Regions from separate parts of the Streptomyces sp. NPDC102283 genome, predicted to be linked through region 1. Evidence: riboswitches for the same ligand, from Rfam matches in the RefSeq annotation. Region 1 holds a riboswitch; each other region holds the start of a gene.
The links. Region 1 has a riboswitch for cyclic di-AMP ahead of ACIRJT_RS24570 (M23 family metallopeptidase). Riboswitches for the same ligand answer to the same signal wherever they lie in the genome.
Positions count from the first base shown of each region.

Region 1 (4,858 bases):
TACTACGACCAGGACGCCCTCGTCCGGCTGCAGCGCATCCTGCTGCTGCGTGAGCTCGGTCTCTCGCTGCCCGCCATCAAGGACGTGCTCGTGGGGCAGCGGGACACCGCGGTGGCGCTGCGGGCGCATCTGCGGCTGCTCGAACAGGAACAGGCGCGCATCGGGCGGCAGATCGCCTCGGTGCGGACCACTCTCCACAAGACGCAGGAGGGGATGGAACTCATGGCCGATGAAGTGTTCGACGGCTTCGACCACACCGCCCACGAGCAGGAGGTCACCGAGCGCTGGGGCCGGGACGCGTACGAGGAGGGCGACCGCTGGTGGCGTTCGCTCGGGGACGAGCGGAAGAAGGCCTTCCAGGACGAGCACGAGGCCATCGCGCGCGCCTGGGGCCGGGCCAGGGAGGCGGGGCTCGCCGCCGACGGGGCGAAGGCGCAGGACCTCGCGCGGCGGCACTGCGCGTGGCTGTCCTCGGCCAAGGAGCCCAGCCGTTCGTACGTGATCGGGCTCGGCGAGATGTATGTCGCCGACCCTCGCTTCGGAAAGAACTACGATCGCTACGGGGACGGCACCGCCGCCTTCGTACGGGACGCACTGACGGTATACGCGGAACACCGGCTCTCCGACTGACCACGGAAGGCCGGACCGCCGTCCGCCTTCCCCCTATTCGGCCGATGCGGAGCAGCCGCTCGGCGCGGCTCCGGGAAGCCTGGGCGGGGCGCTGTACCGTCCGCAGCCGTGGGTGGACCGGGCAGGAGTGCACAGGTGGGGATGGCCGACGAGCGGCGCAGCGGCACGGCGGGGAGTTTCGACGCCGTGGGCCGGGTGGTGTTCGGGTCCCGGGAGGGGCAGCTGACGTCCGACGGGCGGCGCACCGGGCGGTTCGTCCGGATGCTGCCCGCCCTGCTGATCCTCGGCGGGCTGGTGTTCGACTGGCTGGCTCCGCCCAACTTCACGGCGGTTCCGCTGTTCGTCGCGGCCCCGTTGGTCGCCGCGCCGTTCTTCTCGAAGTCCCGGACCGTCCGTACGGGGATCGCCGCGGTCCTCTCCGTCATCGCGATGCGCCTCTCCGACGGGACGTCCACCCAGGTGGTCCCGGTCATCGAGATGATCACCGTGCTCACGGCCTCGGTGCTGGCCCTCGTCATCAACGGCGTCGTACGGCGCGGCAACGAGCAGCTGGCCTCGGCCCGGGTCATCGCGGAGACCGCCATGCGGGCCGTGCTGCCGACCCCGGCCGAGCGGATCGGCGGGCTCCAGGTGGCCGCGCGGTACGAGGCGGCGCAGGCGGACGAGTTCGTGGGCGGTGACCTGTTCGCCGTCGCGGACACCCCGTACGGCGTACGTGTCGTCGTCGGAGACGTACGCGGCAAGGGGCTGGACGCCGTCGAGGCGGTGGCGGTGATCATCGGGGCGTTCCGGGAGGCGGCCGAGCAGGAGCGTTCGCTGGAGGGCGTCGCTCAGCGGCTGGAGCGGGCGCTGGCCCGGGAGGGGACGCGGCGGTACGGGCTGGACGCCATGGAGGGGTTCATCACCGCCGTGCTGGCCGAGATCCCGCCCGGTGCGGCCTCGTTGCGCCTCGTCAACCGCGGTCACCCCGAGCCGATCCTGCTGCACGCGGACGGCGGCCTGGAGGTGCTGGCGCCCTCGGTGCCCGCCATGCCGCTGGGGATGGACCTGGGGGTGTGGCCGGACCGGTCCGACGAGTGGGCGATGCCCGCCGGGGCGACGCTCCTCGCCTTCACGGACGGCCTGTCCGAGGCCCGGGACCCGAACGGGGTCTTCTACGATCCGGCGGCCCGGCTGCGCGGCCGGATCTTCCCGGGACCGGAGGAGTTGCTGTCGGCGCTGACGGACGACGTACGGCTGCACACCGGCGGGCGGACCACGGACGACATGGCGCTCATCGCGGTCGGCCGGCCGGCGGAGGGGCAGCCCGTGCGCCGGACGACGGTGAAGATCGTGGGCCGGGGCGACGACTCCGGGCGGTGACGGGGCGTCGGCGGGCCGCCGGGAGATCAGCGGCAGGGCGGCGGTGGGGCGTCGGCGGGGTGAGGACACGGTGCGTGATCGAAGAGCACCGCTCCGCATAACACTTGACACACCGTCAGAAAAAGTGGTGTGGCTGAGTCGCGGTCAAGTCGCCCGATTGCGCCCGTTTGCCACCCGTACATCCCTGCCGTGTTCGTTAATGATCAACAGGAACAGCTTGGAATAGGGCCCGTCTGTCTATTAACGTTCGATAACGCAGCGCGGTCGTCACAGCCGTCGTCAGAGACGGCGCCGCGCGCGAGCGCCGAATTCCGCAAGGGAACCGGGGAACCACCTACATGGGGTGAATCGGACGCCTGCGTCTCGTGAGAGACGGAGGGGCCCGTAGGAGACCTTCCTGCTCCGAACCCGTCAGCTAACCCGGTAGGCGAGAAGGAAGGAAAGGAGTGCGCCCACGTGGCGTCCAACAAGCCTGCCCCTGAGGCCCCGTCACCCTTCAGTGCCGACACCTTCGGCGACGGGGAGCGCACCTGGGAGGAATGGAACCCCACCGCGGAGTCCATCCGTCCCGTGCGCGGCAAGCACCGCGTGGCCAAGCAGCGTGGTCTCGCCCGTAGCTCCACCGTCCTCGGGGTCGGTGTCATAGCGGCCGTCGGTGCGGGCGGCATGGCCACCGCGCAGGACAAGGCGCCGGTCTCCATCTCTCTTCCCGATTCCATCGTGGACAACCTCCCCGACGCCAAGTCCCTTCCCGGCGTCGGGTCTTTGATGTCCGACGAGGCGGAGGCCGCCCCGGTCGCCGCGTCCGCGCCGCTCACCACCGCCGGCCTCACCAGCGCCGAGGCGGAGCAGGGCACCGACGCCGGCGAGGCGCTGCGCGCCCGGATCCTCCAGCAGGCCGAGCAGCAGCAGGCCAGCGCCGACGCCGAGGCCAAGGCCGCCGCCGAGAAGGCAGCGGCCGAGACCGCCGCCGCCGAGGCCAAGCAGCAGCAGGACGAGGCCGAGGCCGCGGCCGCCGCGAAGAAGAAGGCGGCGGAGGAAGCGGCGAAGAAGAAGGCGGAGGCCGAGCGCCTCGCCAAGCTGGCCGCCAGCTTCTCCCTCCCCACCTCCTCGTACACGATCAGCTCGACCTACGGTCAGTCCGGCGCGATGTGGTCCTCCGGCCAGCACACCGGCCTCGACTTCGCCGGGTCCACCGGTGCGCCGCTCAAGGCCGTGCACAGCGGCACGATCACGTCGGCCGGCTGGTCGGGCTCGTACGGCTACCGCACGGTGCTCCAGCTCGATGACGGCACGGAGATCTGGTACGCCCACCAGTCCTCGATCGACGTCTCGGTCGGCCAGAAGGTCACCACCGGCCAGACCATCGGCCGCATGGGCGCCACCGGCAACGTGACCGGCACCCACCTCCACCTGGAGGTCCGCACCGCGGGCGGTTCCGCGATGGACCCGCTGGCCTGGCTGAACAGCAAGGGCCTGAACGTCTGACCTCCCGGCCCCGCGGCTGACGTCCCTCGTCGCCGCCACGCAACCCCGGCAGCCCTGACGCACACCCCCCGACGTCAGGGCTGCCGGTCTGTCCGGGCACGGCATCGCCCGCCGGGCGACGGAATACCGCACCCGCCCCGGCCCGTTGAACCCGCACATGACTTCCGCGCGCACTCTCGGCTCCTCCGACCTCCAGGTCTTCCCCCTCGCCCTCGGCGGCAACGTCTTCGGGTGGACGGCGGACGAGGACCAGTCCTTCGCCGTCCTGGACGCCTACGTCGCGGCCGGCGGCAACTTCGTCGACACCGCCGACGCGTACTCCGCCTGGGTCGAGGGCAACGAGGGCGGTGAGTCGGAGACCGTCATCGGCAAGTGGCTCGCCTCCCGCTCCAACCGGGCCGACATCGTCGTCGCCACCAAGGCCGGCGCCCATCCCGACCACCGGGGTCTGGCCGCCGGCACCATCAAGGGCGCGGCCGAGGCATCGCTGCGCCGCCTCGGCACCGACCACATCGACCTCTACTACACGCACTTCGACGACGAGACCGTCCCGGTCGAGGAGATCATCACCGCCCTCGACCAGCTGGTGAAGGAGGGCAAGGTGCGTCACATCGCTGCCTCCAACATCAGCCCCGAGCGCCTGCGCGCCTCCCTCGACTTCTCCGAGCGCGAGGGCCTCGCCCGGTACGTCGCCCTCCAGCCGCACTACAACCTGGTCTCCCGCGACACCTACGAGGGCGGTCTCCAGGACACCGCGGCCCGCGCCGGCCTCGCCGCCGTCCCGTACTACGCGCTCGCCTCCGGCTTCCTCACCGGCAAGTACCGCCCCGGTACGACCGTGGAGAGCGCCCGCTCGGCGAAGGCGGGCGGGCACCTGGAGTCGGAGCAGGGCCGCAGGGTGCTGGCCGCCCTCGACCGGGTCGCCGGGGAACGGGACGCCGAGATCGCCACGGTCGCCCTCGCCTGGCTCGCCGCACAGCCGACCGTCGCCGCCCCGATCGCCTCCGCCCGTACGGTCGAACAGCTCCCCGCCCTCGTCGCGGTCGCCGACCTGCGGCTGACCGACGACGAACTCGCCCTGCTCACCGAGGCGTCGGCCTGACGGAACCGGACGCCGGCGCCCCCGACGTCCGCTGCGGCTACGGCTACGTCGGCGGGCGACGGTGGCTGGGTGGCGCGCTGCCGTACGGCTGGGGCGGCGGGTAGGCGGCGGGGCCGTATCCGGACGCGTGTCCGTGCGTCTGTCCGTATCCGGGTGTGTGCCCGGGGCCGTAGGCGTGTCCGTACCCGTTGCCGTACCCGTGCCCGTCGGCGTACCCGCCTCCGTTTCCGTACGGCGACGGCATGGCGCGGGCGTGGTGGGCGCCCGGGCGGGCCG
Region 1 covers NZ_JBIWLQ010000012.1:291,480-296,337, forward strand. Annotated here, with positions in the region: gene ACIRJT_RS24560 (MerR family transcriptional regulator) at 1-630, shown strand, start outside; gene ACIRJT_RS24565 (PP2C family protein-serine/threonine phosphatase) at 772-1,992, shown strand; cyclic di-AMP (ydaO/yuaA leader) riboswitch at 2,285-2,437, shown strand; gene ACIRJT_RS24570 (M23 family metallopeptidase) at 2,449-3,480, shown strand; gene ACIRJT_RS24575 (aldo/keto reductase) at 3,638-4,582, shown strand; gene ACIRJT_RS24580 (PrsW family intramembrane metalloprotease) at 4,626-4,858, opposite strand, start outside.

Region 2 (4,858 bases), on a different contig from region 1:
CCCCCCCCCCCCCCCCGGTCCCGCCCGACTACAGCTTCTCGACCGGCGCGTACCGCAGCAGCAGCTTCTTCGGGCGTTCGTCGCCGAAGTCGACCGTCGCCTTGGCCTGGTCGCCGAAGCCCTCGACGGCCGTCACCGTGCCGAGCCCGAACTGGTCGTGCGTGACCCGGTCCCCGGCCACCAGGGTGACCGTCGGCTTCTCCGCGCCGCCTCGCCGGGTCGCGAAGCCCGAGGGGCCGGAGCGGGAGCGGGAGGAGGACAGCGAGGACGTGATGCCGGAGGTGGGCCCGGCGGGGGCGGCCATCGGGCCCTTGCGCCGCCAGTCCAGATGCGCTTCCGGGATCTCCTCCAGGAACCGCGAGGGCGGGTTGTACGAGGGCTGGCCCCAGGCGCTGCGCATCGCGGCCCGGGTCAGATAGAGCCGTTCGCGGGCGCGGGTGATGCCGACGTACGCGAGGCGGCGCTCCTCCTCCAGCTCCTTGGTCTGGCCGAGGGCCCGCATGTGCGGGAAGACGCCGTCCTCCATGCCGGTGAGGAAGACGACCGGGAACTCCAGGCCCTTCGCCGTGTGCAGGGTCATCAGTGTGATGACGCCGGAGCCGTCCTCGTCCTCGTCGGGGATCTGGTCGGAGTCGGCGACGAGCGCGACCTTCTCCAGGAACTCCGCGAGCGTGCCCGCGCCTTCCTCGTCGCCGCGCTCCTGCTCGAATTCGAGGGCGACGGCGGCCAGTTCCTGGAGGTTCTCGATGCGGGTCTCGTCCTGCGGGTCGGTGGAGGCCTGGAGCTCGGCGAGATAGCCCGTGCGCTCCAGGACCGCCTCCAGCACGACGGCGGGCCCGGCGCCGGACTCGACGATCGTGCGGAGCTCCTCCATCAGCGTGTTGAAGCGCTTGACGGCGTTGGACGAGCGGGCGGCCATGCCGTACGCCTCGTCGACGCGGCGCAGCGCCTGCGGGAAGGAGATCTTCTCGCGCATCGACAGGGCGTCGATCATCGCTTCGGCGCGGTCGCCGATGCCGCGCTTGGGGACGTTGAGGATGCGGCGCAGCGGGACGGTGTCCTCGGGGTTGGCGAGGACCCGGAGGTAGGCCAGGACGTCGCGGACCTCCTTGCGCTCGTAGAAGCGCACACCGCCGACGACCTTGTAGGGCAGGCCGACGCGGATGAAGATCTCTTCGAAGACGCGGGACTGGGCGTTGGTCCGGTAGAAGACGGCGACGTCGCCCGCCTTGGCGTCGCCCGCGTCGGTGAGCCGGTCGATCTCGTCGGCGACGAACTGCGCCTCGTCGTGCTCGGTGTCGGCGACGTAGCCGGTGATGCGGGCGCCGCTGCCGGCGTTGGTCCAGAGGTTCTTGGGGCGGCGGCTCTCGTTGCGCTCGATGACGGCGTTGGCGGCGGAGAGGATCGTCTGTGTGGAGCGGTAGTTCTGCTCCAGCAGGATCGTCGTGGCGCTCGGGTAGTCCTCCTCGAACTGGAGGATGTTGCGGATGGTCGCGCCCCGGAAGGCGTAGATCGACTGGTCCGCGTCGCCCACCACGCACAGCTCGGCGGGTGCGTCGGCCTCCCCGGCCGGGCCGACCAGCTCCCGTACCAGGGTGTACTGGGCGTGGTTGGTGTCCTGGTACTCGTCGACGAGGACGTGGCGGAAGCGGCGGCGGTAGTGCTCGGCGACGTCCGGGAAGGCCTGGAGCAGGTGGACCGTCGTCATGATGATGTCGTCGAAGTCCAGGGCGTTGGCCTCGCGCAGGCGGGCCTGGTAGAGCGCGTACGCCTGGGCCAGGGTCTTCTCGAAACCGTCCGCGGCCTGCCCGGCGAAGGTCTCCTCGTCGATGAGCTCGTTCTTGAGGTTGGAGACCTTGGCGGTGAAGGACTTCGGCGGGAACTGCTTCGGGTCCAGGTCGAGGTCGCGGCAGACCAGGGCCATCAGGCGCTTGGAGTCGGCGGCGTCGTAGATCGAGAACGACGAGGTGAAGCCGAGCTTCTTCGACTCGCGGCGCAGGATGCGGACGCACGCGCTGTGGAAGGTCATGACCCACATGGCGTTGGCGCGGGGGCCGACGAGCTGCTCGACGCGCTCCTTCATCTCGCCCGCGGCCTTGTTGGTGAAGGTGATCGCGAGGATCTGCCCGGGATGCGTCCCGCGCTCGGCCAGCAGATGGGCGATGCGGTGGGTGAGGACCCGGGTCTTGCCGGAGCCGGCCCCGGCGACGATGAGCAGCGGGGACCCGGCGTGCACGACGGCGGCGCGCTGCTCGGTGTTCAGCCCGTCGAGCAGCGCGGCGGGGTCGATCGCCGGGCGGGGGTGACCGTCCCGGTAATACCCGTCCCGGGGCGGCGGAGGCGCGTCGTAGACGCCCTCGAAGAGTCCCTCCGGCACCGCTTCGGGCGCGTGGTCCTCGGGGGGCGGCGGGGGGCCGTCCTCCGCGGACTGGAGGCCGGTCAGGAAACTGTCGTCAAAGAGGCTGCTCATCGCCTCCCGAGTCTAGGCGGCCGGACCGACAACCTTCGGCCGAAGGCGAGAAGGGGCCGCTCGCACCACGCCGCCACCCGTACGCACGGAGACCGGACGTCGACGTTCCGTGAAGGATCGCCCGGTCGGAAGGGGTGCCGGAGCCCTGAACCGGAAAGGTCACGAAAATGTATCGGGCATATCGCTCATCGTCCTTCCCAGCGGTGGGGCCGGTTGGCTAGCGTGCTCGGTCAGGTGGCCCGTACCTCCCTGAGGCGAACCACGCCTGACGGGCGCCTCTGCCGAATCCGTCCTGCCGCCCTGGCGGTTCGGAACCGGGGACCCACACGCGACACCGGGGTGAATCGGTCCGTGCCCTCGCAGCCGGACCGTAGGACAGCCTTCCGTTCCGTCCGAACCCGACAGCTAACCCGGTAGGCGGTCCACGGAAGGAGATGCCGGTCTTGGCATCGCACCGCAAGCCGCGCACGAAGGTGCGCACCACCACCCCCGCCGTCGGGCTGACGACGGTCGCGCTGGCCTCCGTGACGCTGCTCTCCACGCAGAGCGCCACGGCCGCGCCCGCGGAGCCGAAGCCCGGCATCGAGGAAGTCCAGAAGAAGGTCGACGCCCTGTACCGGCAGGCGGGCACCGCGACCCAGGAGTACAACCGGGCCAAGGCAGCCTCCGCGTCCCAGCGGACGAAGGTCGACACGCTGCTCTCCGACGTGGCGAAGCGGACCGAGAAGATCAACGAGGCGCGTCGGGCGCTGGGCTCCTACGCGGCGGCCCAGTACCGCAGTGGCGGCATCACGCCCATGGCGACGTTCTTCCTGGCGGAGAACCCGCAGGGGTACTTCGACCAGAGCCGGATGATGGACCGGGCGACGGAGCGGCAGCAGAAGGCCGTCAGCGATTTCCGTACGCAGCAGGCCTCGGCGGCGAAGAAGCGCGCGGAGGCGGTGAAGAGCCTGGAGACCCTCACCGAGACGCAGGCCACGCTCGCCTCCAGCAAGAAGGACGTGCAGACCAGGCTCACCGAGGCCCGGGGCCTGCTGTCGAGGCTGACCGCCGAGGAGAAGGCGCGGCTGGCGGAGCTGGAGCGCAGACAGGAGGCCGAGGCGAAGGAGAAGGCGGCGAAGCTGGCCGCCCGGCAGGCCGCCGAGGCGAAGGAGAGGGCCGAGGCCGAGGAGAAGGCCCGCGAGGAGGCCGCGAAGGAGTCCGGCGGCGGCTCGGGCACGGGTTCCGGTTCCGGTACGGGCACGGACCCCGGCTCCGGTAACGGTACGGGCACCGGTACGGGCACCGGCTACGCCGCCAAGGCGGAGAAGGTGCTCGCCTTCGCCCGCGCACAGATCGGGAAGCCGTACGTGTGGGGCGCGTCGGGCCCTTCCAGTTACGACTGCTCGGGACTGACGCAGGCGGCGTGGCGGGAGGCGGGCGTGACCCTGCCCCGGACCACCTGGGACCAGGTGGAGGTCGGGACCCGGGTCGCCACGTCCGACCTGAAGCCGGGGGACCTGGTCTTCTTCTACGACGACATCAGCCACGTCGGCATCTACAAGGGCGACGGGATGATGATCCACGCCCCGAAGCCGGGTGCGAACGTGCGCGAGGAGTCGATCTACTCCATGCCGATCTACGGGAGCGTGCGCCCGGCGTAGTACGCGTCGGGGACGGCTTCTCGGCGGCCGCCCCCGGAAAGCCTCAGGTCCAGACCGTGGCGATGAAGATGTTGGCGGCCGTCAGCCCGCCGACGGCGGCGAACGCCCCCTTGTCCACCGTCTCGTCGTCCCGCTTGACGTAGACGAGGGCGAGGATCACGACCAGCAGCGCGAGCTTGATGCCGATCTTGACGTTGTTCACGGTCTGGTCGTCGGCCTGGTTGAGTCCGACCAGGGCGATGCCGGTGACGAGCATGGTCAGCGCGCCGTGCAGCATGGCGGGGGTGAAGCGGGCGGTGCCCGCTCCCATGGCCTTCATCTGCGTCAGGAAGCCGCCCAGCAGGGAGGCGATGCCGATGATGTGCAGGGCGACGAAGACATTGATGAGTACGTCCATGGCTCCGGAGCCTAACCATGGCCAAGGTTTTACCTTTCAGTGAGGCAAGCCTTCCTTATGTGCCCCCTTGTGTGCCTCCTCGTGCACCTCCTCAGGAATTGACCGCGTTGCCCAGGTGTGCGGGAGTATCGGTGATCAACCATGGCCGGTGAAACGTCACATCAGGGCAATAGCAGTCATGGCGACTCTTTTCCCCGCACCAGGATTAGCGTCCTTCACGGACCCTCCGGTATCCCCCGGCGGGCAGCCGACAGGAAGGATGCCACCCCCGTGGCAGCGCACCGCAGGTCAACCCACCGAAAACCCAAGCAGCGCCCGCTCACCGGCTCTGCTGCCCGCACCGCCGCC
Region 2 covers NZ_JBIWLQ010000001.1:507,521-512,378, reverse strand. Annotated here, with positions in the region: gene pcrA (DNA helicase PcrA) at 29-2,470, opposite strand; cyclic di-AMP (ydaO/yuaA leader) riboswitch at 2,740-2,906, shown strand; gene ACIRJT_RS02540 (NlpC/P60 family protein) at 2,905-4,113, shown strand; gene ACIRJT_RS02535 (hypothetical protein) at 4,157-4,510, opposite strand; gene ACIRJT_RS02530 (NlpC/P60 family protein) at 4,781-4,858, shown strand, end outside.
Region 2: another riboswitch for cyclic di-AMP. It lies ahead of ACIRJT_RS02540 (NlpC/P60 family protein); the one in region 1 lies ahead of ACIRJT_RS24570 (M23 family metallopeptidase).

Region 3 (4,858 bases), on a different contig from region 1:
GACTTGCCCTCGAACTCGTAGACGCCGTCCTTGTAGAACTCGGACGCGGCGACGTCGAGCGCGAGCGCGATGTCGCGGCCCGGGACGTAACCGGCCTCCTTGATGGCCTCGACGATGAGGTCCAGGGCGGCGCGGTTGGACTCCAGGTTCGGGGCGAAGCCGCCCTCGTCCCCGAGTCCGGTGGACAGGCCCTTGGTCTTGAGGACCTTCTTCAGCGTGTGATAGACCTCCGCGCCCCAGCGCAGGGCCTCGGAGAAGGACTCCGCGCCGATCGGAGCGATCATGAACTCCTGGACGTCCACGTTGGAGTCGGCGTGCGAGCCGCCGTTCAGGATGTTCATCATCGGAACGGGCAGCAGGTGCGCGTTCGGGCCGCCGAGGTAACGGAAGAGCGGCAGGTCGGACGCCTCGGAGGCGGCGTGCGCGACGGCGAGCGAGACGCCGAGGATGGCGTTCGCGCCGAGCGAGGCCTTGTTCTCGGTGGCGTCCAGGTCGAACATCGCCTGGTCGATGAGGCGCTGCTCGGTGGCGTCGTACCCGACGAGCTCCGGGCCGATCTGCTCGATGACGGCGAGGACGGCCTTCTCGACGCCCTTGCCCATGTAGCGGTTGGGGTCACCGTCGCGAAGCTCAATGGCCTCGAACGCACCGGTGGAGGCGCCGGACGGAACAGCAGCACGGCCCGTGCTGCCGTCGTCGAGGCCAACCTCGACCTCGACCGTGGGGTTGCCGCGGGAGTCGAGGATTTCCCTGGCTACGACGACGTCGATGGACGGCACGAGGCATCTCCTTCTGGGATCTGACACTGGTTGTGCAGGGTCACTGTGGCCTTGCGGCACGAGCCTATCGGGCCCGGCCGCGTCGGCCAGCCGACCGCCCGCCTCCTGGGACGAAAAAGGACCCAAGGGCCTGCATCACGGGACAAAACTCTAGAAATCTACTGAGCGGTAACAACAAGAGGTGAACGAATACGAGTCCACGGGCCTCCGCCTCCCACGAAGAACCCGGCCCGGCGCGCTGGGGGGACGAGCGCGCCGGGCCGGGAAGCCGTGCGAGGGGAAGTGCCGCCGGACGCTTCCCCTCCGGGGAGGAGAGACGGCGATTACTTCAGGTGGAGCTGCTGGCCCGGGAAGATCAGGTCCGCGTCCTTGACGATGTCGTCGTTGAGGTCGAAGAGCTTGCTCCAGCCGCCCTTGACGCCCTCCGCCCCGGCGATGGTGCTCAGGGTGTCGCCGGCCTCGACCTTGTACTCGCCGTCGCCCTTCTGGACCTTCTCGCCGGTCGGGGTGGTGACGGTCTTCTTGCTCTCGGCCTTCTTCTCGGCCTGCGGAGCGGTGCGCTGCTCGGAGCGCGTGGTGGGCTGCTCGGCCTGGCGCTCGGGCTGGGCCTGCTCGGGCTTGCTCTCGCCGGAGCCGGAGCCGGTGTTCACGCCCGGGTCCACACCGTCGTTGGTGAGGCCGCCGGCGCCAGCGCAGGCCCAGGCGCCCGGGCCCTGCAGGTCGAGAAGCTTCTCGGCGGTGGCGATCTGCTGGTCCTTGGAGGCCAGGTCGGCACGGGAGGCGTACTGCGTACCGCCGGCGGCGGCCCAGCTGGACTGCGAGAACTGCAGTCCGCCGTAGTAGCCGTTGCCGGTGTTGATGGACCAGTTGCCACCGGACTCGCACTGGGCGACGGCGTCCCAGGTCTCGACGGAGGCGGCGGAAGCGTTGGTCGCGCCCATCAGCGGGACGGCGATGGCGGCGCCGGTGACACCCGCGAGGGTGGCGATGCGGGTGGCCTTGGACGGGCGGCGGTGCTTGCCCTTGCTGTTCAGCAGCATGGAACGAATCTCCTCACCGACGCCTACGAGGTGAGCTGTCGGGTTCGGGCTGATGAGTTGCCCGGTCGCACGGTGCTGCTCGCGACTTCACCCCAAGCCGTTCCCGTACGTCCTCGTCGGTCTCGACGAGGCGTCCGGACCCGGCGGCCTACCTGGGTCCCCCGCTCCTGCCTACGGCGCTTACGCGTCTGTTCCCTTCGACCGACGGCAGGATTCGGCGTGACGGTCGACGGGGCCCGCGGTGCGAGCGGTTCCGACCGTAAACACAGGCAACCCCGACATTCAAAGATGGACATAGGGGGCAATCAACCCGAACTCGCGGTGGCCTGCGGGCCGTTTCCGCAGGTGGGGGGCGATACGCCCGGACCGGCCGGACGAAAAGCGCCAGTTGAAGCAAAGAGACCCATGTCTCACTTACGCAAAAGTGGACATAGGTCTCTTAACTGCCCCGATTTTCGGGGGGTTTTCCCGAATTCGATCAGTTGGCGGCGGGCGCCCCGGCGGACGCCCCGGCACCCTCCGGCGCCGCCTTGTCCGCACTCTTGTCCGCGCTCCTGTCCGCATCCCGGTCCAGGCCCAGTTCCAGGTTCTGGCCGGGCAGGATCAGGTCCGGGTCGGAGCCCAGGAGGCCCTTGTTCGCCTCGTACAGGCCGGTCCAGCCGCCGGGGATCTCCTGCGCGTCGGCGATCGCCCAGAGGTTGTCGCCGGGCCGCACCGTGTACCCGCCGGAGGCCGCAGCGCCGCCGTCCCGCGCGTCGCCGTCACCGCGCGAGGCGTGCCGGCCGGATTCGCGGGGGCCGTCCGTCCGGCCCGCGTCGGCCTCCTCGGGCGCGGGGGCGCCCCGGTGCTTGCCCGCCCTGCCGTCCTCGCCCGCCGAGGCGTCGGGGACCGTGGAGGGGTCCGAGGCGTCGGGGGCGGGCGGGACGGAGGGCGTCACCGAGGAGTCGGGGCGCTCACTCCCCTTCTCCGCGCCACCACTGCCACCCTTGTCCGCCTCGTCACCCTTCTCACCCTTGCCGGATTCATCAGCTTCTCCGGACTTGCCGGATTCACCCGTTTCGCCGGGTGCGTCCGCTTCACCGGTCGGGCCGGTCGTCGGGTCGGCCGAGGGGTCCGCCGACGGATCGGCGGACGGGTCCGCGGACGGCGAGGTGCCCGGGTCGACGCCCGGCAGGCCGCCGTCCAGTGCGAGGCCGGAGATGACGGCGCAGCTGGGCCACGCCTTCGGGCCCTGGTCGTCCAGCACCTTCTCGGCCACCGAGATCTGCTGCGAGCGGCTGGCGAGGTCGGCGCGGGGTGCGAACGCCGTCCCGCCGTACGCCGACCAGGTCTCCTGCGAGAACTGGAGCCCGCCGTAGTAGCCGTTGCCGAGATCGGCGCTCCACATGCCGCCGCTCTCGCACTCGGCGACCCGGTCCCAGGTGGTGGCCTCGGCGGCCTGCGCGCCGCCTGCGCCGAGCAGCGGGATGGCGATGGCCGATCCCGTCACGCCTGCGGCGACGATGATGGCGGGTGCCTGACGAGGGCGGCGGTGTCTGCCGTTCGCGGAGCCCATGGGTATGCCTTCCGTGCGACTGACAAGCGAGTGACCTGGGCGCCGCGCAGCGGATTCCGTGCCGGACTCCGTGTCTGCTTCGGCGCACAGGTGACGCGTGAGCAAGGTGCGACCGACGCGTCGAACCGTGAACCTAGCGGGACTCGAACGTGTGTCACAAGTCGATGCAGCGCAGATCACGTGAAAGTCACAGAGTTGACACTGTGTCACTTTTTTCGGATCGGCTACCCGGTTCGAACTCGACCGGAAGAGTGCGCAGACCACGCATGATGAGCCCGCCACGCCAGCGCAAATCGCCAGCTTCTCCTGCAAGTCGCAGGTCAGGAAGGCGTCTCAACAGCGTGGCCAGCGCGGTCTGGCCCTCCAGCCTGGCCAGCGGCGCTCCCAGGCAGTAGTGGATGCCGTGCCCGTATCCGAGGTGCTGATTGTCACGCCGTGCAAGGTCCAGGGTGTCCGGATCCGTGAACCGCTCCGGGTCGCGGTCGGCCGCCGCCAGCACCACCAGCACGGGATCCCCGGCGGCGATCTCCTCGCCGCCCAGGGTCAGCGCCTCGGTGGCGTACCGCCAGGTCGCCATCTCGACCGGCCCGTCGAACCGGAGCAGTTCCTCGATGCCGGTGGCGAGCAGCGCGTCCTCCCCCGCCGCCAGGGAGGCCTCCAGCCGGGCGCGCTGCTCGGGGTGGCGCAGCAGCGCGTAGGTCCCGTTGCCGATGAGGTTGACCGTCGTCTCGAACCCGGCGAACAGCAGGATGAACGCCATGGCCGCCGCCTCGTTCTCCGTGAGGTGCTCGCCGTGGTCGCTGGCCCGGATCAGTCCGGAGATCAGGTCGTCGCCCGGGTTCTCCCTCTTGCGGTGGATGAGTTCGGCGAGGTAGCCGCGCATCTTCTTCACCGACCGGGCGACCCCGCCGCGCGGCCCGCCGCCGTGCCGGATCATCATGCCCGCCCAGTCCCGGAAGTCGTCCTGGTCCTCGCGGGGGACGCCGAGCAGGTCGCAGATGGCGTAGATGGGGAGCGGGAAGGCGAAGTCGTGGATGAGGTCGGCGTTCCCCTTCTCCACGAAGTCGTCGATGAGCCGGTCCGTCAACTCCTGCACGCGGGGCGCGAACTCCGCGACCCGGCGCGGGGTGAACGCCTTGGACACGAGCCGGCGCAGCCGGGTGTGGTCCGGCGGGTCGATATTGAGCAGATGCGTCATCAGCTCCGCCTTGCGCTCCCCCGGGATCCCCGTCTTCCCCTTGGCGTGCGGCGACTCGGCGTGGTTGGCCGGGTTCTTGGAGAGCCGCGCGTCGGCGAGCGCTTCCTTGGCGTCCCCGTACCGCGTCACCAGCCAGGCCTCGACCCCGCTGGGCAGCGAGGTGCGGTGCACCGGTCGGTGCTCACGGAGCCAGGCGTAGGCCGGGTAGGGGTCGGTGGCGAACTCCCAGGTGAAGAGTTCCGGGGCGGGGGCCGCCGGGACGGCCCCGCTCGGGGCGGTGCTGTGG
Region 3 covers NZ_JBIWLQ010000005.1:382,764-387,621, reverse strand. Annotated here, with positions in the region: gene eno (phosphopyruvate hydratase) at 1-779, opposite strand, end outside; gene ACIRJT_RS13185 (transglycosylase family protein) at 1,103-1,819, opposite strand; cyclic di-AMP (ydaO/yuaA leader) riboswitch at 1,825-2,008, opposite strand; gene ACIRJT_RS13180 (transglycosylase family protein) at 2,298-3,374, opposite strand; gene ACIRJT_RS13175 (cytochrome P450) at 3,562-4,858, opposite strand, start outside.
Region 3: another riboswitch for cyclic di-AMP. It lies ahead of ACIRJT_RS13185 (transglycosylase family protein); the one in region 1 lies ahead of ACIRJT_RS24570 (M23 family metallopeptidase).

Region 4 (4,858 bases), on a different contig from region 1:
GCTGGGTCCCGCGCTGTTCTCCCCCGGGGTGCGGGCCGCGATGGCCGCGTACGAGCGGAAGTGACGGGGCCGTGGACCTGACGATTCTCTACCGGGGCCCGCTCGCCTCCTGCGACTACGACTGTCCGTACTGCCCGTTCGCCAAGCGGCGGGACAGCCGCGCACAGCTCACGGCGGACCGGGAGGCGCTGGAGCGGTTCACCGGCTGGGCCGCGGAGCGGACCGGTGACCGGCTGTCCGTGCTGTTCACCCCGTGGGGCGAGGGCCTGGTGCGCTCCTGGTACCGGCGGGCGCTGACCGATCTTTCGCGGCTGTCGCACATCGGACGGGTGGCGATCCAGACGAACCTGAGCTGCCGCACCGACTGGCTGGCGGACGCCGATCCGGAGCGGATCGCGCTCTGGTGCACGTACCACCCGGGCCAGACACCGTACGAGCGGTTCCTGGGCAGGTGCCGGGAGCTGTCCGCGAGGGGAATCCGCTACAGCGTCGGCGTGGTGGGCTTCGACGCCCATCTGGAGGAGGCGCGGCGGTTGCGGGCGGCGCTGCCGCAGGAGGTCTATCTCTGGGTGAACGCCGCCGAGGGGCACACCTACACCGACGAGGAGGCGGCGCGGTGGACGGAGCTGGATCCGCTGTTCCCCTACAGCCGTGATCCGCACCGTTCGGCGGGGCTGCCCTGCCGGACGGGCGAGTCGGTGATCTCGGTGGACGGTGACGGCACGGTGCGCCGCTGTCACTTCGTCAAGGCGGAGCTGGGGAATCTCTACGACGGCAGCTACCGCCGGGCGCTCGGCCCGCGGGCCTGTCCGCTCGCCGTGTGCGACTGCCACATCGGCTATGTGCATCTGGAGTCGCTGCCGCTGTACGACGTGTTCGCGGGCGGTGTCCTGGAGCGGATACCGGCAGGGCGCCTCCTGGACGGGGGCACGCCGCCGGACGGGCTCGTGGTGCCGAGCCCGTCCCGGCGTGCGCTTCCCCTGCTGGGGCCCTGACCGTCCCGTCGGCTACAGCGGCAGAAGGTCCGGGCGCTTCGCCGCGACGTGGTCGCCGGAGGACTCTCCGCGCAGTCGTCGGCCGATCCAGGGCACGAGGTATTCGCGGGCCCACTGGATGTTGTCGCGCCGTGCGTCGAAGGGCCGGCGCTGGACCTGCGGGGGCCAGGGCTGGTCGGGGTCGGCGGGCACGTCGTGGCCCAGGACCTGGGCGGCGCGCAGCGCGACGCGGGTGTGGCCCTCGGGCGACAGGTGCAGCCGGTCGTTGTCCCACGCTCGCCGGTCCTGCACGGAACGCAGCGACCACAGGTCCAGCACGGGGCAGTGGTAGCGGTCGGCGATGGCCCGCAGGTGGACGTTGTACGTGGCGATCTTGCCGCGCATGTGGCGCAGCACCGGAACGCCCCGGGTGTCGAAGCCGGTGGTGACCATGACCGTGCCGACGGCGTTGCTCAGGTCGGCGACCGCCCGCTCGAAGCGCTCGGCGAGGTCGTCGGGGTCGGTGCCGGGCCGGATGATGTCGTTGCCGCCCGCGCAGAAGCTGACCAGGTCGGGGGCCAGTTCCTTGGCGCGCGGGATCTGCTCCTCGACGATCTGGTCGAGGAGACGTCCTCGTACGGCGAGATTGGCGTAGCGGAAGTCCCCGTGCGGGGAGTCCTCGGGGCCGGCCACCGCGTCGGGGGCCGGGAGCCGGTCGGCGAGGAGTACCGCGAAGCGGTCCGCCCAGCCGAGATACGTCCCGTCGGGGCCGGGGTCGCCGACGCCCTCGGTGAAACTGTCGCCAATCGCCGCGTACGACCCGATGGTGTGCTGCTGGTTGTTTCTCGAATCGTCTGCCACAAGCACTTATCCTGCATCGTGCGATGTGACCTACGCGACCGTAATACGGGGTTGACGGGTGGTGAGATAGACCACCCGGTCAGTTTTTGGTAAAGCCGGAATAAGTGGAGGGGCGGTGCGCCGCCGCGCACCGCCCCTCGATCACTCCTCGCCGTGTCCGGTCAGACGGAGACGCCGTGCTGGCGCAGGTACGCGATCGGGTCGACGTCCGAGCCGTAGCTCGGGCCGGTGCGGACCTCGAAGTGCAGGTGCGGGCCGGTGGAGTTGCCGGTGGAGCCGGAGAGACCGATCTGCTGGCCGCCGGTGACGGTCTGGCCGACGGAGACGTTGAGCGAGGACTGGTGGGCGTACTGGGAGTACATGCCGTCCTCGTGCTGGATGACGACCTCGTTGCCGTAGGAGCCGCTGTTGCCGGCCGAGACCACGGTGCCCGGGCCGATGGCGAGTACGGGGGTGCCGGAGGCGGCCTGGAAGTCCGAGCCGGTGTGGTAGCCGCTGGACCAGCTGGCGCCGGAAGCCCGGTACTGGGTGGTGACGTTGGCACTGGCCAGCGGGGCGGACCAGCCGGAGCCGGTGGCCTCGGAGGAGCCGGTCCGCGACGGGCTGCCGGAGCCCTCGGAGTCGTCGGCGGAGACGGTGTCCGCCTTCGGGGCCTCCTTCGGGGCGGCCTTCGGCGCCGGTTCGGCCTTCTTCGGCGCCGCGGACTTCTCGGCCGGGGCGGAGCCCTTGGCGCCGAGGGTCAGCTTCATGCCCGGGTGGATCAGGCCGGGGTTCTCGCCGACGGTGGAGCGGTTGTCCTGGTACAGCTTCTCCCACCCGCCCTTGAGCTGGTGCTCGGCCGCGATCTTCGCCAGGTAGTCGCCGGAGACGACGGCGTACGTCTTCGGGGCGGCGTTCGACGCGGTGGGGGCGGCGGCCGGGGCGGTGTGCGCGGCGGCGACCGAGGCGGCGGCGGGCTTCACGGCCGGGGCGGCCTGGTCCGCGGCGCTCGCCACGGTGGCGCCGATGAGCGGCAGGACGAGTGCGGCGCCGCCGGTCCCTGCGACGAGGACGCCGCGGGAGATCGGGCCGGACTTCGAACGACGGTGCTTACCCTTTGCGGGCATGGGATGGTCCTCTCCGGCGCCTGCGAGGTGAGCTGTCGGGTTCGGGCTGGAGATGCCCTGTCGCGTTGCGGCGACTTCACCCCGAGCCGGTCCGGATCGCTCCGGATCGGCGGCTTACCTGGTTCCCCCGCTCCTGCCACGCGTTTGTGGGTGGGTGCGAATTCCGGGCGGCGGCAGGATTAGGCGGTCCGTCCGGATTGCGGCGACCGTAAACGAGTCAGGACGAGCGGAACAAGCCATCGGTTGCCCGCCGGAATCATCGATTCAATATCGCTCCGGAATTCCCGTCACACTCCGTGGATTACGGATCTTGGATTTCCGTGCGGGCAACGGGAATACCCCGGGGCGCGCTCACCACGGACCGTCACGGATATGATCCCGCTCACCTCCGGAATCCCATCTCCCCCATTAGCGGGGCATGTTCTGCGAAATGCACCAATACGGACATGCGGTCTGCCTCGCTTCTGACGCCAGGTCAGACCGGTCGCCTCGACACCCGCACCGGGGCGCGCGACCGTGATGATTTTCCGTCTAATCGATGTCGTATCGTCACGGGAGCGCCCTCGCCGGCGAGCCGCGCCGACGCCAGAGACCCCAGGAGTGACCGTGACGCAGCAGGTGCCGCAGGTCCCGCCGACAGAGACCGTGCTGACCGGAGTCCGCAACTTCCGCGACGTGGGCGGGCTCCCCACCGCGGACGGGCGGCGCACCGCCTTCGGGCGGCTCTACCGGAGCGGCCACCTGGCCCACGCCACCGCCGAGGACGCGGCCTTCCTCGGCGGGCTCGGGCTGCACACGATCTTCGACTTCCGCCACTCCGCCGACCACCGGCTCGACGGGTACGACATCGAGCTGGCCGGTGTCCGCAATGTCAGCATTCCGCTCTCGGACCCGGCCGACGGCGCGGAGTTCTGGCGGCTGGTGAGCGACGGAAACATCGAGCAGTTGCGCTCGGTCCTCGCGAACGGCAAGGGCGCCGACCGCATGATCCGGATGTATCGCGCGACGATCGAGGAGCGCACCGCCGAGCACAGCCGGGTGCTGCACTCCCTGGCCGAGGACAGCGTCCCCGCCCTGATGCACTGCGCGGCGGGGAAGGACCGGGCCGGTCTCTCGATCGCGGTCGCCCTGCTGGCGGTCGGCGTCGAGCCGGAGGCGATCGAGGAGGACTACCTCAAGTCCGACGACCTCCACCGCCGCTACGCCGTGAAGCGCTCCGAGGCGTCCGGCACCGGGATGTCGCCCGAGGTGCTGGAGCTGCTGGACCCGCTCTTCGGGGCGCGGCCCGCCTACCTCGCGGCGGCCTTCGCGACCATCGAGGAGAACTGGGGAACGACGGACCGCTACCTCTCGGAGGGACTGAAGGTCTCCCCCGAGACCCGGGAGCGGCTGCGTGAGCGCCTGCTCGACCAGGGCTGACCCGAACGGCGAGCGATCCGTCCGGGGCGGGCGGTCGTCCGTCCGACCGCGTCACTTGCTCCCGGCCACCACGAAGAGCAGGTAGAGGAAGCCCGCGATGACGTGGCCGGCCACCAGGTAGGCGAAGAGGCGGATGACAACACCGCGCGGCATCCGCTTCTCCTGCGGGTCCTCGTTCGGGCGGCGGCCGGGGCCCAGCGGGTCGTAGTGCTCGGAATCGGACATGACGGTCCTCTCTGTCGGCCTCGCGGCCGGTGGAGCGAAGGATGGAGCCGGCCGGGGCAGCCGGTTCAGCGCGCGTGGAGGGCGTTGCCGAGGCACAGCTCGGCGGCGGGGCTCTGCAGCAGGGAGTGGACGAAGAGCAGCTCCGCGCCGCAGCGGTCGACGGCCGCGATCCGGTGCGGGGTGAGCGAGTCGAAGTGGGCGCTGTCGCCGGGTTCGAGGTCGTGGACGGTGTCGCCGAGGCCGATCCGCAGCCGCCCCTCCAGGACGTACAGC
Region 4 covers NZ_JBIWLQ010000028.1:53,306-58,163, forward strand. Annotated here, with positions in the region: gene ACIRJT_RS36095 (STM4012 family radical SAM protein) at 1-64, shown strand, start outside; gene ACIRJT_RS36100 (STM4011 family radical SAM protein) at 72-995, shown strand; gene ACIRJT_RS36105 (SGNH/GDSL hydrolase family protein) at 1,008-1,835, opposite strand; gene ACIRJT_RS36110 (peptidoglycan DD-metalloendopeptidase family protein) at 1,997-2,941, opposite strand; cyclic di-AMP (ydaO/yuaA leader) riboswitch at 2,946-3,104, opposite strand; gene ACIRJT_RS36115 (tyrosine-protein phosphatase) at 3,548-4,360, shown strand; gene ACIRJT_RS36120 (DUF6126 family protein) at 4,412-4,585, opposite strand; gene ACIRJT_RS36125 (helix-turn-helix domain-containing protein) at 4,651-4,858, opposite strand, start outside.
Region 4: another riboswitch for cyclic di-AMP. It lies ahead of ACIRJT_RS36110 (peptidoglycan DD-metalloendopeptidase family protein); the one in region 1 lies ahead of ACIRJT_RS24570 (M23 family metallopeptidase).